Regions from separate parts of the Streptomyces callyspongiae genome, predicted to be linked through region 1. Evidence: riboswitches for the same ligand, from Rfam matches in the RefSeq annotation. Region 1 holds a riboswitch; the other holds the start of a gene.
The links. Region 1 has a riboswitch for cyclic di-AMP ahead of ACL06G_RS04680 (LysM peptidoglycan-binding domain-containing protein). Riboswitches for the same ligand answer to the same signal wherever they lie in the genome.

Region 1 (5,244 bases):
CGTCGAGGCAGCGGCTGTCGAAGCCTGCGGCACCGTGCTGCGCAGACACGACGCCGAGGCGCAGCGCCCCGTCACCGTCGACGGCCTGCTCGGGGTCCACCCCCGGGTGCGGGAAGGGAGGCTGACGGTCCGCCTGGACGAGTTCCTGGCGCGCACCGAGGAGTTCCGCACCGTGCGCGTGCCGGCCCACCGTGCCTGGACCGAGCGGCGCGAGGCGGTCCTGGCCTCGGCCCGCGACCGGCTGGGCCTCGACCGGTTCCGCCCCCGCGTGCAGCCCGGATTCGTACGGAACCGGCTGATCGACGAGGTGTACCTGCCGCTCGTCGGGGACGCGCTGGCCCGCCAGATCGGCACGGCGGGAGCGGACGGCGGGGCCGCGGGGCAGGGCATGCTGCTGCTGTTGTCCCCGCCCGGCTACGGCAAGACCACGCTGATGGAGTACGTCGCGGCGCAACTCGGCATGCTCTTCGTGACGGTGGACGGGCCGGCGCTCGGCCGTCGCACCACCTCGCTCGACCCGGCGGCGGCACCCGACGCGGCGGCGCGGCGCGAGCTGGAGAAGATCGACCTCGCGCTGCGCCTCGGGGACAACGTGCTGCTCCATCTGGACGACATCCAGCACACCTCGCCGGAACTGCTCCAGAAGTTCATCCCGCTGTGCGATGCGCAGCGGCGGATCGAGGGCGCCGACCGCGCCTACGACCTGCGGGGCAAACGGTTCGCCGTGTGCATGGCGGGCAATCCGTTCACCGAGTCGGGCGGCCGCTTCCGTATCCCGGACATGCTGGCGAACCGGGCGGACGTGTGGAACCTCGGAGACGTGCTGGGAGGAAGGGAGGACCTGTTCGCACTGAGCCACGTCGAGAACGCCCTGACCGCACACCCGGTGCTGGCGCCGCTGGCCGACCGGGAGCGGGAGGACCTGGACCTGCTGGTCGGGATGGCCGAGGGCGACCCGGGCGCGACCGCCGACCGTCTCGTCCACCCCTACGGCCCGGAGGAGCGGCAGCGCGTCGTCGCGGTGCTGCGCAACCTGTTGCGGGTGCGGGACACCGTGCTGCGCGTGAACGCCGCCTACATCGCGTCGGCGGGAGAGGCGCAGGAGTTCCGTACGGAGCCACCCTTCCTGCTCCAGGGGTCCTACCGCGACACCAACCGGTTGGCCGGACGTCTCTCCGGAGTCATGAACGACGAGGAGCTGGAGCAGCTGCTCGACGACCACTACGCGGCCGAGGCGCAAGCGCTGGCCTCCGGCGCAGAGGCCGCGCTGCTGAAGCTGGCGGAGCTGCGGGGACGCCTCGGCCCGGCCCAGCGGACCCGCTGGGCCGAGCTCAAGCGGGAGTTCGGGTAGGGCGCGGGCGGGGTCCGCGCGCGGCGGTCACCTGATCACGAGTTGCTGCCCGGGCAGGATCAGGTCCGGGTCGCCCCCCACGACGGAGCGGTTGTCGCGGTAGATCTGCTGCCAAGTGGTGCCGTGGGCCGCGGCGATTCCGCTGAGGGTGTCGCCGGAGCGCACGGTGTAGGCCGTGCCGGACGACGCGGGCCCCTGGGTGTTCTGCTGGGGAGCGGACGGTTGCGGCGGCGCCGGTTGCGGGGCCGTCTCCTGGGGGGCGGGCGGCTGGGGAGCGGGCTCCGGCGCCACGTCGGCGGACGGTGCGGTGGAGGTCAGACCGCCCTGGCTGCCGCAGATCGGCCAGGCACCCGGCCCCTGCATCTCCAGGAGCTCCTCGGCCACACTGATCTGCTGGTTCTTGGTCGCCAGGTCGGCACGCGAGGCGTACCGGGTGCCGCCGGCCGCTTCCCAGCTGGACTGGGAGAACTGGAGGCCGCCGTAGTAGCCGTTGCCCGTGTTGATTCCCCAGTTGCCGCTCGACTCGCACTGGGCGACCTGCTCCCAGGTGTCCACGGAAGCCGCTCTGGCGTTCGATGCCGAGATCAGGGGGAGGGCGAACGCGGCACCCGCCGTTCCGGCCAGAGTGGCGATGCGGGCACGCGTACTGGAGAGACGAGCGCGATACTTGCCAGTGAACAGCATGATGTCTCCTCACCGACGCCTGCGAGGTGAGCTGTCGGGCTCGGGCCGGAGAGTGCCCGTCCGTCCGCTGCCGCGGGCGGATACGCCCCGAGCCGCTCCCTCCTTCGGGTGCGGCGGCCTACCTGGGTCCCCCGCTCCTGCCTACGGCGCTCACGCGACGGAGTTGCCGCGACCGCCGGCAGGATTCGGCGTGACGGTCGCGGTGCCCGTCAGGTGACGAGCGATGCGACCGTAAGCACATCGGACCGGAGTGTTCAAAAACCGACATTCGGGGTGCGGAGTTGGTGTCGCACCTGTGGCGCCAGGCGTTCGCGCTGGTGGGTGCGGCGTGTCGGCAACAGGGGGCGCTCGGCGGGACGTCACCCGGGTGGGCGCAGACCGAATGCGACGCGCCACTGGCGGTCCTGACGCCGCGTCGATCCGACACCGAGGCGTCCGCCGTGTGACGAACGTGTGTGGCGCGGGGGTGCCTGCTCTCAAATTCTCGATGTGAAAACGGGCACGAACGGGCATATGTCGACGTCTCGGGTGGCCCGGGGCGTGAAGGTGCGTTGACCGCTTCGCGGTCGATCTGTAACGCTACGATCGCCATGGGCGGAGTGGTCGCCGTCCATGGAGGCACCCTGTTCGGGGTGGCCGGCAGGGGGAGAACCAAGGATGGAAGGTGGCAGAAATTACCGAGTGAAGTCTGCTTCCTCTTGAACTTGTGTGCCGGCACTGGGGGTCGGAGAGGTGACTCTCCGCGGCGTTTCGACGGTACGGGCCAGTGTACGTTCGCATTCACATGCCTGGATTTCGGTTGCCTCGATGCGTCGGGAACGGCCGGGGTCTTCGCGGGGAGACCGAGCAGTGACAATTCGTATCATTGTGGCCGACGATCGACGCCTCATCGCGGAGACCCTTTCGGGAGCACTCGCGCAGGTACGGGGTTTCGAAGTCGTGGAAACGCTCGACGACAGCCGCCAGATCATTCCTGCGGTGCGGCGCACCAAACCGTCGGTTGCGGTTCTGGGGGTTTGCGAGCCCGCCGGGAACGAGATCCGGCTTGCCGATGAACTCCGCGTCGCCGTGCCCGGCTGCGGAGTTGCCGTCATCACCTCACGTCCGTCCAGGGAGGTGATGAGACGTGCTGCGGGCGGCGCGTTCAGCGTGATCCCGAGTCATGCGCGACTGAACCATCTGATCCATGCGATCCGGGGGATCGTGGCGGGCTGTCACACGATCGACCCGTCGCTCCTGAGGGCGCGGCGCACCGGTCGTCCGCTGAGCGAGCGGGAGAGGGAGGTGCTGCGATTGACGGCTGACGGAGCTCCGATCAAGGAGATAGCGGCCGAGCTCTACCTGTCTCCCGGTACCGTCAGGAATGTCACCTCCAGTGCCATCAAGAAGCTCGAGGGCAGAAACCGCTTCGACGCCGCTCGCATTGCCGGTGGCCGCGGCCTGCTGTAGAGCGTCGCCTCTCTCGCTGCTCGGGAAATGACGATAGCGCATCCCCCGGATGAATGACCCTTCCGGGGTGACCTCTGTCACGAAGAGCGGGACAAACGTCAGGCGAGCGAGCCCGGCAGGACAGGGCCCGGACGGTCGGGACTCCGGCCGGGAACGGAGGTGTCCCGGTGCGGTGCATGATGTCCCTTTGTTCCGGAACGGGTCGGAATGTGGGGTCGAGTGGGCGGCGCGAACAACTCCGTTGTATTTCACTGTGGCTGGGGCACCGTGCCGGAGTCGCCCCGACCTCGTGCGTCCTTCCCGCTCCCGCTGTCACCGAGTGTGACGGGGTGTCACCGGCCCCGGCCCGCCGGGGATTCCGCAAGCCCGTCATGGCACTGCATGACAAACGTCATGCACCGCACGCGGCTGGGGCCCCCGGGCGGGCTCCGCGCCGCACCGGCGCGGCAGCGCGTCACCGGTCCGCGACCTGCTCGGCTGCCTGCCTCCCGGCTCGTCGAGGGTGTCCGTGGCGGCCGCATCCGCCATAGGGAGGTCATGGTCGGCGCCGGCGACGTGTTTACAACTGCCAGGACCGTCATTAATCTCTGGCTCCGGCACCTGAGAGAAAGTCACGATTCGATTGCGGTGCGGCCGGGCGACTGCATTGCCCGGCGACGTCTCGGTCGCGCAATGTGCTCCTCGGGCGCGGTCGAAGATCGATGTGCCGCTTCGGAGTTGACGGCCTTCGCAATGCGCTGCGCTCCCTGGAGAAGGAGATATTCCCCTTCTCCGGGGTCTCGGTGTCAGAAATCTCCGAACGTCGAGGCGAATTCACCGGTTCGGCCGCTGTACGTGAGGCAGTTCTGCTGTGGTCGGGCCTCTTGCGGAGGTCTCCGTTTCCCGGTGCGTGAGCGGATGATGTGCGCCGAGTGCTCCCCGTGGCTAGGACGCGGCGGTCGCGTCGAGGCCCGCGGGGCGGCTTCCGTCGCCGGCGCTCCACCTGAAGCCCGCAGGAGCCCCTGGGGCAGCCGAACTCACGTGTCCCGGCGGCGTGTTCGTAGCGCACGGTTCCTGTCGCGGGGGTCAGGGCCCGGGGTGCCGGAGGTGCGGCGGCTCTTCGCCGTGACAGCAAGGGGACACGCCCCGCACGTCATTCTCGCTGTGCGTCACGCGATCGTCGCATATGGTGACTTTCTGTGGGGGTCAGGGCCGGAAAGCCGGTTGTGGATAACACGGACTTGGCATCTTGCTGCGCCTCGATTGACCCTCTCTGGCTAACTGTTGAGTACCGTCAGGCGCTCGATTATTCTGCTCTCGAATCGCGTTGACTGGCTGAGGGCCAGTGAGCCTCGAAGGGCTGGGTGCGCGCCGAAGAAAGGTGCGTGACCCACTCTTGTGGAGGCCCGGAAAGCTGTGCCGCTGAGCCCAATTTGGAGTGAACGCGAAATGAGTGAAGCCAGATTTCGAGTTTGTGCAACGTTAAAGTTTTATATCGCCTGCTGTCCGCGGAAACCGATGATATCGGGGGAGAGTCGTGCCTGACGTGCTGGAGTCACCTGTGAGTGGGAGAACCGACGAGGTCGAGCTCGCCCTGATGCAGGCTCAGGACCTGATCGATTCGACTGTCTCCCTGTGCCGCAGCAGGACCGCCGCGGGCATGGTGACCGTGACCCGGGCGGACGACGGGGCGCGGATTGCGGCCATCGTCCGTGCGGTGGCCGGCGCCCGGCACAACGTCAGCGTCACCCTGCCCACCGATGCCGACCGCAGGCCCCAGG
Region 2 (5,244 bases), on a different contig from region 1:
CATCCGTCGGGCAGCACCAGCCCGGGGGCCGCCTGCGCGGTGACCGTCCGCGCCCACACGACGGTGCCGCCGCCGAGTCGCGACGGGCGCTCGGAGTACATGCCTCCAGCATGCCGCACGGGTGGTTGTCGCGGCGCCCGTCAGCCGGTCATAGGCTTGTGCCCGCAGGACGCGGGCAGGCCGGGGCCGGGCCGCAGGACGGCGCGCCGCACGGACGAGGAACGGAAGACGTCATGGGCTGGACGGCACGGAGGATCCCCGGGCAGGGCGGTCGCACCGCGGTGGTGACCGGGGCCAACAGCGGTCTGGGCTATGTCACCGCCCGCGAGCTGGCGCGGCGGGGCTGCCGCGTGGTGCTGGGATGCCGGAGCCGGGGCCGCGGCGAGCAGGCGCTGGCCCGGCTGCTGTCCGAGGTGCCGGAGGCCGATGCGGAACTGCGGCAGCTCGACCTCGCCGATCTGAAGAGCGTCCGGGCGTTCGCGGCGGCACTCCCGGACGAGCCGCTGCACCTGCTGGTGAACAACGCGGGCCTCATGGCGGTCCCGCATGCGAGGACCGCCGACGGCTTCGAGATGCAGTTCGGCGTCAATCACCTCGGCCACTTCGCCCTGACGGGCCTGCTCATGGACCGGCTGCTGGCGGCGGAGGGCGCGCGGGTGGTGACCGTCTCCAGCCTCATGCACGTCCTGGGCAACGTCGACCTGCGCGATCCGCACTGCGAGCGCCGGTACCGGCGCTGGATGGCGTACGGCCGCTCCAAGACGGCCAATCTGCTCTTCACGCACGAGTTGGCGCGCCGCGTCAACGGCCGGGACCTGATCGCCGCAGCGGCCCACCCCGGGTACTCGGCGACCGAACTGCAGACGAAGGGGCCGCGCCTGGCCGGTGACCGCGTCGGGGAGCGGTTCATGCGCCTGGCGAACGCGGCGGTCGGCTCCCCCGCCGAGCTGGGCGCCGCCGCCACCCTGTACGCGGCGACGTCGGAGGAGGTCGTGCCCGACAGTTTCACCGGGCCGAGGGTCCTGGGGTTGCGCGGTGGGCCGGGCCGGTCGTGGCGTGCTCCGTGGACGCGGGACGACTCCACGGCGGAACGGCTGTGGGGTCTCTCCGAGGACCTGACCGGGGTGCGCTTCGACGCCCTCGGCTGACGCGACGGCACCCGAGCCCCGTTTCACGCCAACGCGCGCCAGTTGCCACCTTTGTGGAGTGGAAGCGACGAAAAGACAGAAGGCACCTTTTGCCCGTCTGGCCCGTTTTGCATCACTCCGCACCCGTAGATACGGGTTTGCCATTGGGGGCGTGACGCGAATAACACCGCGGTCACGATACGGAGTCATTCGCGCCCGCCCTTTCGATGGGCCCTTCTCAACATCCCTGGTCACGCGCCCACTTCGCGCCACAAGAGGGAAGATCGACACAACCGAGCGAAAACGGAACGGAGCGGACCGTCGCGTCGAGAGCCCGTGAAGCCTTTGTGACGATCTTCCGCGCTGTCCGTTTTCTTGCCGTCGGCGAAACCGATGTGCTTTGGTTCCCACGCCGTCGCGCTGAGCGGCGGACCTGAACCGGGACGCCGAGTCCTGCCGCCCGGTGCAGGTGCCACCCGTGACCCATGAACGGCAGGAGTGGGGGACCCAGGTAAGTGCCGCGCCGGGAGTCCGTGTGCCCGGAACGGCTAGGGGTGAAGTCGCAGTGAGCGCGCCGCTCGTGGCGCTCGCGCAGGCGACCGGGCAACTCCAGCCCGAACCCGACAGCTCACCTCGCAGGCGTCGGAGAGGACCATCAGCATGTCTGCACGTGGACGTCATCGTCGCCCCAAGACCCAGCGCTTCGCCCGCCGCGCCACCGCTCTCGCCCTGACCGCGGGCGGCGCCGGCATCGCCCTCCCCCTCGCCACCGCGGGCGGGGCCCAGGCAGCTTCCGTCGACACCTGGGACAAGGTCGCGGAGTGCGAGTCCAGCGGCGACTGGAGCATCAACACCGGCAACGGCTTCTTCGGTGGCCTGCAGTTCACCCAGTCCAGCTGGGAGGCCGCGGGCGGTACCGCGTACGCGCCGCGCGCCGACCTGGCCACCAAGGACCAGCAGATAGCCGCGGCCGAGAAGCTGCTGGCGCAGCAGGGGCCGGGCGCCTGGCCCGTCTGCGGCCCGCAGGCCGGCCTGCAGCAGAACAGCGGCGCCCCGGATGTCGACCCGGACGGCAGCGGCGACGCGGCCTCGGCCGCCCCGCAGTCCGAGGACACCGCCCGATCCGCCCCGAAGAAGGCCTCCCGCTCCGAGGACTCGCGGAAGATCGCCCCCTCGAGCTACACCGTGGTCAGCGGCGACACGCTCTTCCAGATCGCTCGCTCCCACGACGTCGACGGTGGCTGGCACACCGTGTACGAGGACAACCGCGAGGTCATCGGCGGCAACCCCGACCTCATCTTCCCCGGCCAGGAGTTCACGCTGAACGCCGCCGAATCCGGCAAGGGCGACTCGGGCAAGACCGGGAAGAGCACGTCGGAGAGCTCCGCGAAGAAGACCGCCGACACGAAGGCCGGGAGCAAGGACTCCGGCAACGAGGCGTCGGAGAGCAAGGCCGGATCCACCGAGACCGAGACCACCTCCGCCGACTCGGCGGCCAGCGGCTTCTCCGCACCGGTCGACGCCCCCACCAGCACCCCGTACCACCAGGCGGGCAGCAGCTGGTCCAGCGGCTACCACACCGGTGTGGACTTCGCCGCCGCCACCGGCACCACGGTCAAGGCCGCCGCCAACGGCACGGTCGTCTCCGCCGGCTGGGGCGGTGCCTACGGCAACCAGATCGTCATCCAGCACGACGACGGCCGCTACAGCCAGTACGGCCACCTCTCCTCGCTGTCGGTCTCGGCCGGTCAGCGGGTCGAGGCCGGCCAGGCCATAGGCGCCGTCGGCACCACCGGCAACAGCACCGGCCCGCACCTGCACTTCGAGGTGCGCACCGGCCCGGACTACGGCTCGGACATCGACCCGGTCGAGTACCTGCGGGCGAACGGCGTCACCCTCTGACCCGACCGCCCCGCGCATCGCACGCCGCCCGGCTCCCCGTGAAGGGGACGCCGGGCGGTGTCGTTTCCGGCCACTCCCCCACCACGCAACCGGCGCCCGCTCCCTTCCGTGGCGGCCGACGCCTCCGTCCGGACCACCCCTCTCAACCCTGAAAGGCCCGGGTGCGTCGGAGAAGGAGAGCCGAGACGTCCGCGCCTCCCCTCGTCCCGTACCGGTCGCGTCACGATCGGCGCGCCCCGCTGTCTCTGGCTGGAATGCATGGTGTGGGATGGGGAGCCGCAGACCGAGATCACACGACAGGGGGAGTTCGTGGCTTCACACGGCCAGACACTACGAAGGGCCGCCCGGGCCGTCGCCCAGGGCGAGAACCCGCGCTCCGTCGCGGAGAGCGAGTTGCGCCGCTACGCCGGCGCGGGCGGCGGCGAGGCGCCGCCCCCGGAGGAGACTTCGGAAGGCGAAGGGCCGCCCCGCCAGGACGGGATGGATCCGGCGGACTTCCCGGCGGCCAGGGAACAGGCCGGCGACATCGACACGGTGATGTCCGAGGAGACGGTTCCGCTCAGCGAGGCCGGTGAGGCGCTCAACCGCAGCAGGCAGCAGCGCGAGGGCCGCCGCAAGGTCCACGCGATCTGCCCGATGGTGATTCCGCGCGGCCGGTCGTTCCTGAGCATGCTGCCGGTGTCGCTGCTGCTGGTCATCGGCATCATCGGGTCCTCGATCGCCGCCGCGACCTCCGGGGCGACGGGCATCGGCACGCTCACCCATCCCCTGTTCGGGCTGCACTACTGGGTGATGGCCGTGGGCGCCGTCGCGTTCGTGTGGTGGCGGCAGGGCATGGTGATGGTGCCGGACGGCAGCCACGCCCTGATCACGCGCTTCGGGAAGCTGGAGAAGATCGTCGGGCCCGGACGGGTCGTGCTCATCAGCCCCTTCAAGCGCGTGTCCTACATCGTCAACACCACCCGCGAGTACCCGTTCAACGCACCGGTGCGGGAGGCCCCGACCCGCGGCGGCGTGAAGGCCTCCATCGACCTGTTCATCCAGTTCCGGATCCGGGACCCCGAGGAGTTCGTCTACACCCTCGGCGCGGTGCGCGGCTTCGAGGAGAAGCTGAACAACGCCGTCAGCGAGACCATCCGCAGCCTCATCTACGAGCAGGAGGCCTCCGGGATCTACGACATGGTCGGCGAGGACACCGGGCGGCTCCTGGAGCAGCTCAACCACCAGTTCCTCCCGGCGGTCGAACTGACGAACGCGAACATCACGCACGCCGAACCGTCCGACCGCGGCTACCGGATGGACCTCGCCGCGCCCGAGATGGTGCGGATGGCGAAGGACGCCTACACCCACGAGTACGCGCTCCAGCTGCGCAAGGAGCAGGACGAGGGCGACCTCACCAAGGAGCTCGCCGGCAGCCAGGAGACGCTGTCCGCGATCCAGGCGGAGATCGCCCAGTACCAGGCGCAGATGGACACCGCGGTGGAGCGCGAGACCAACCGCGCCCACGCGCTGGCCAACCAGCGGTACGTGCAGGCGGAGTCGGAGGCGAAGGCGAACGCCGCGCTGCTGGAGGCGCAGGCCCTGGACATCCGTGCGGTGACCGCGGCGGAGGCCCCGGAGATCCTGGAGTACCGCTACCGGCAGCAGGTGCTGGACACCCTCGAGGGCGTGGCGGGCCACCTGCCACGCCTGGTCCGCATCGGTGGTTCCGGCCAGGCCGACGGCGCCGCGGGCGTCGACTTCCTGGCACTCGCCCACGAACTGATCGGTGAGCGCGGCGAGGAGCTGTTCTCCGAGGACGACATGGCCGCCGTGCGGTCCCGGCTGGAGGAGGTCTCGGCCCGTATCGCGGAGCGGGAACCGGAGATCCGCGCCCTGCGGGAGGCGGAACGGCCCACCGTGCCGGGCGAGACGGACCCGACGGCGGCCGTCGCCGACGAGGGCCAGGCGGAATCCGCCGCGGACGGCGCCGTGACCCACGCGCCGCGCGTCGACGACAGCGAGGAGGGGGACCAGTGAGCGCCACGCAGAACCGCAGGTCGGTCATCACGGAGGAGGTCGCTCCCTGGAGCGACGTCCCGCGCCTGCTGCGCGGCGGCGAGGCGGGCACGATCGTGCCGGTCATCATCCCCCGGCACACCCGGCGCGTCTGGTGGATGCTGCCGATGTGGCTCGCGGTGTTCTCCCTGCTGACCGGCGTCATGCTCACCCTGCA

Region 2: another riboswitch for cyclic di-AMP. It lies ahead of ACL06G_RS09470 (peptidoglycan DD-metalloendopeptidase family protein); the one in region 1 lies ahead of ACL06G_RS04680 (LysM peptidoglycan-binding domain-containing protein).

What each region holds. Positions count from the first base shown of each region.
Region 1 covers NZ_JBJZOM010000004.1:84,894-90,137, reverse strand. Annotated here, with positions in the region: gene ACL06G_RS04685 (DNA repair ATPase) at 1-1,351, shown strand, start outside; gene ACL06G_RS04680 (LysM peptidoglycan-binding domain-containing protein) at 1,379-2,035, opposite strand; cyclic di-AMP (ydaO/yuaA leader) riboswitch at 2,037-2,194, opposite strand; gene ACL06G_RS04675 (response regulator transcription factor) at 2,885-3,484, shown strand; gene ACL06G_RS04670 (hypothetical protein) at 5,025-5,244, shown strand, end outside.
Region 2 covers NZ_JBJZOM010000008.1:9,600-14,843, forward strand. Annotated here, with positions in the region: gene ACL06G_RS09460 (helix-turn-helix domain-containing protein) at 1-101, opposite strand, end outside; gene ACL06G_RS09465 (oxidoreductase) at 234-1,148, shown strand; cyclic di-AMP (ydaO/yuaA leader) riboswitch at 1,592-1,784, shown strand; gene ACL06G_RS09470 (peptidoglycan DD-metalloendopeptidase family protein) at 1,788-3,029, shown strand; gene ACL06G_RS09475 (SPFH domain-containing protein) at 3,288-5,048, shown strand; gene ACL06G_RS09480 (SPFH domain-containing protein) at 5,045-5,244, shown strand, end outside.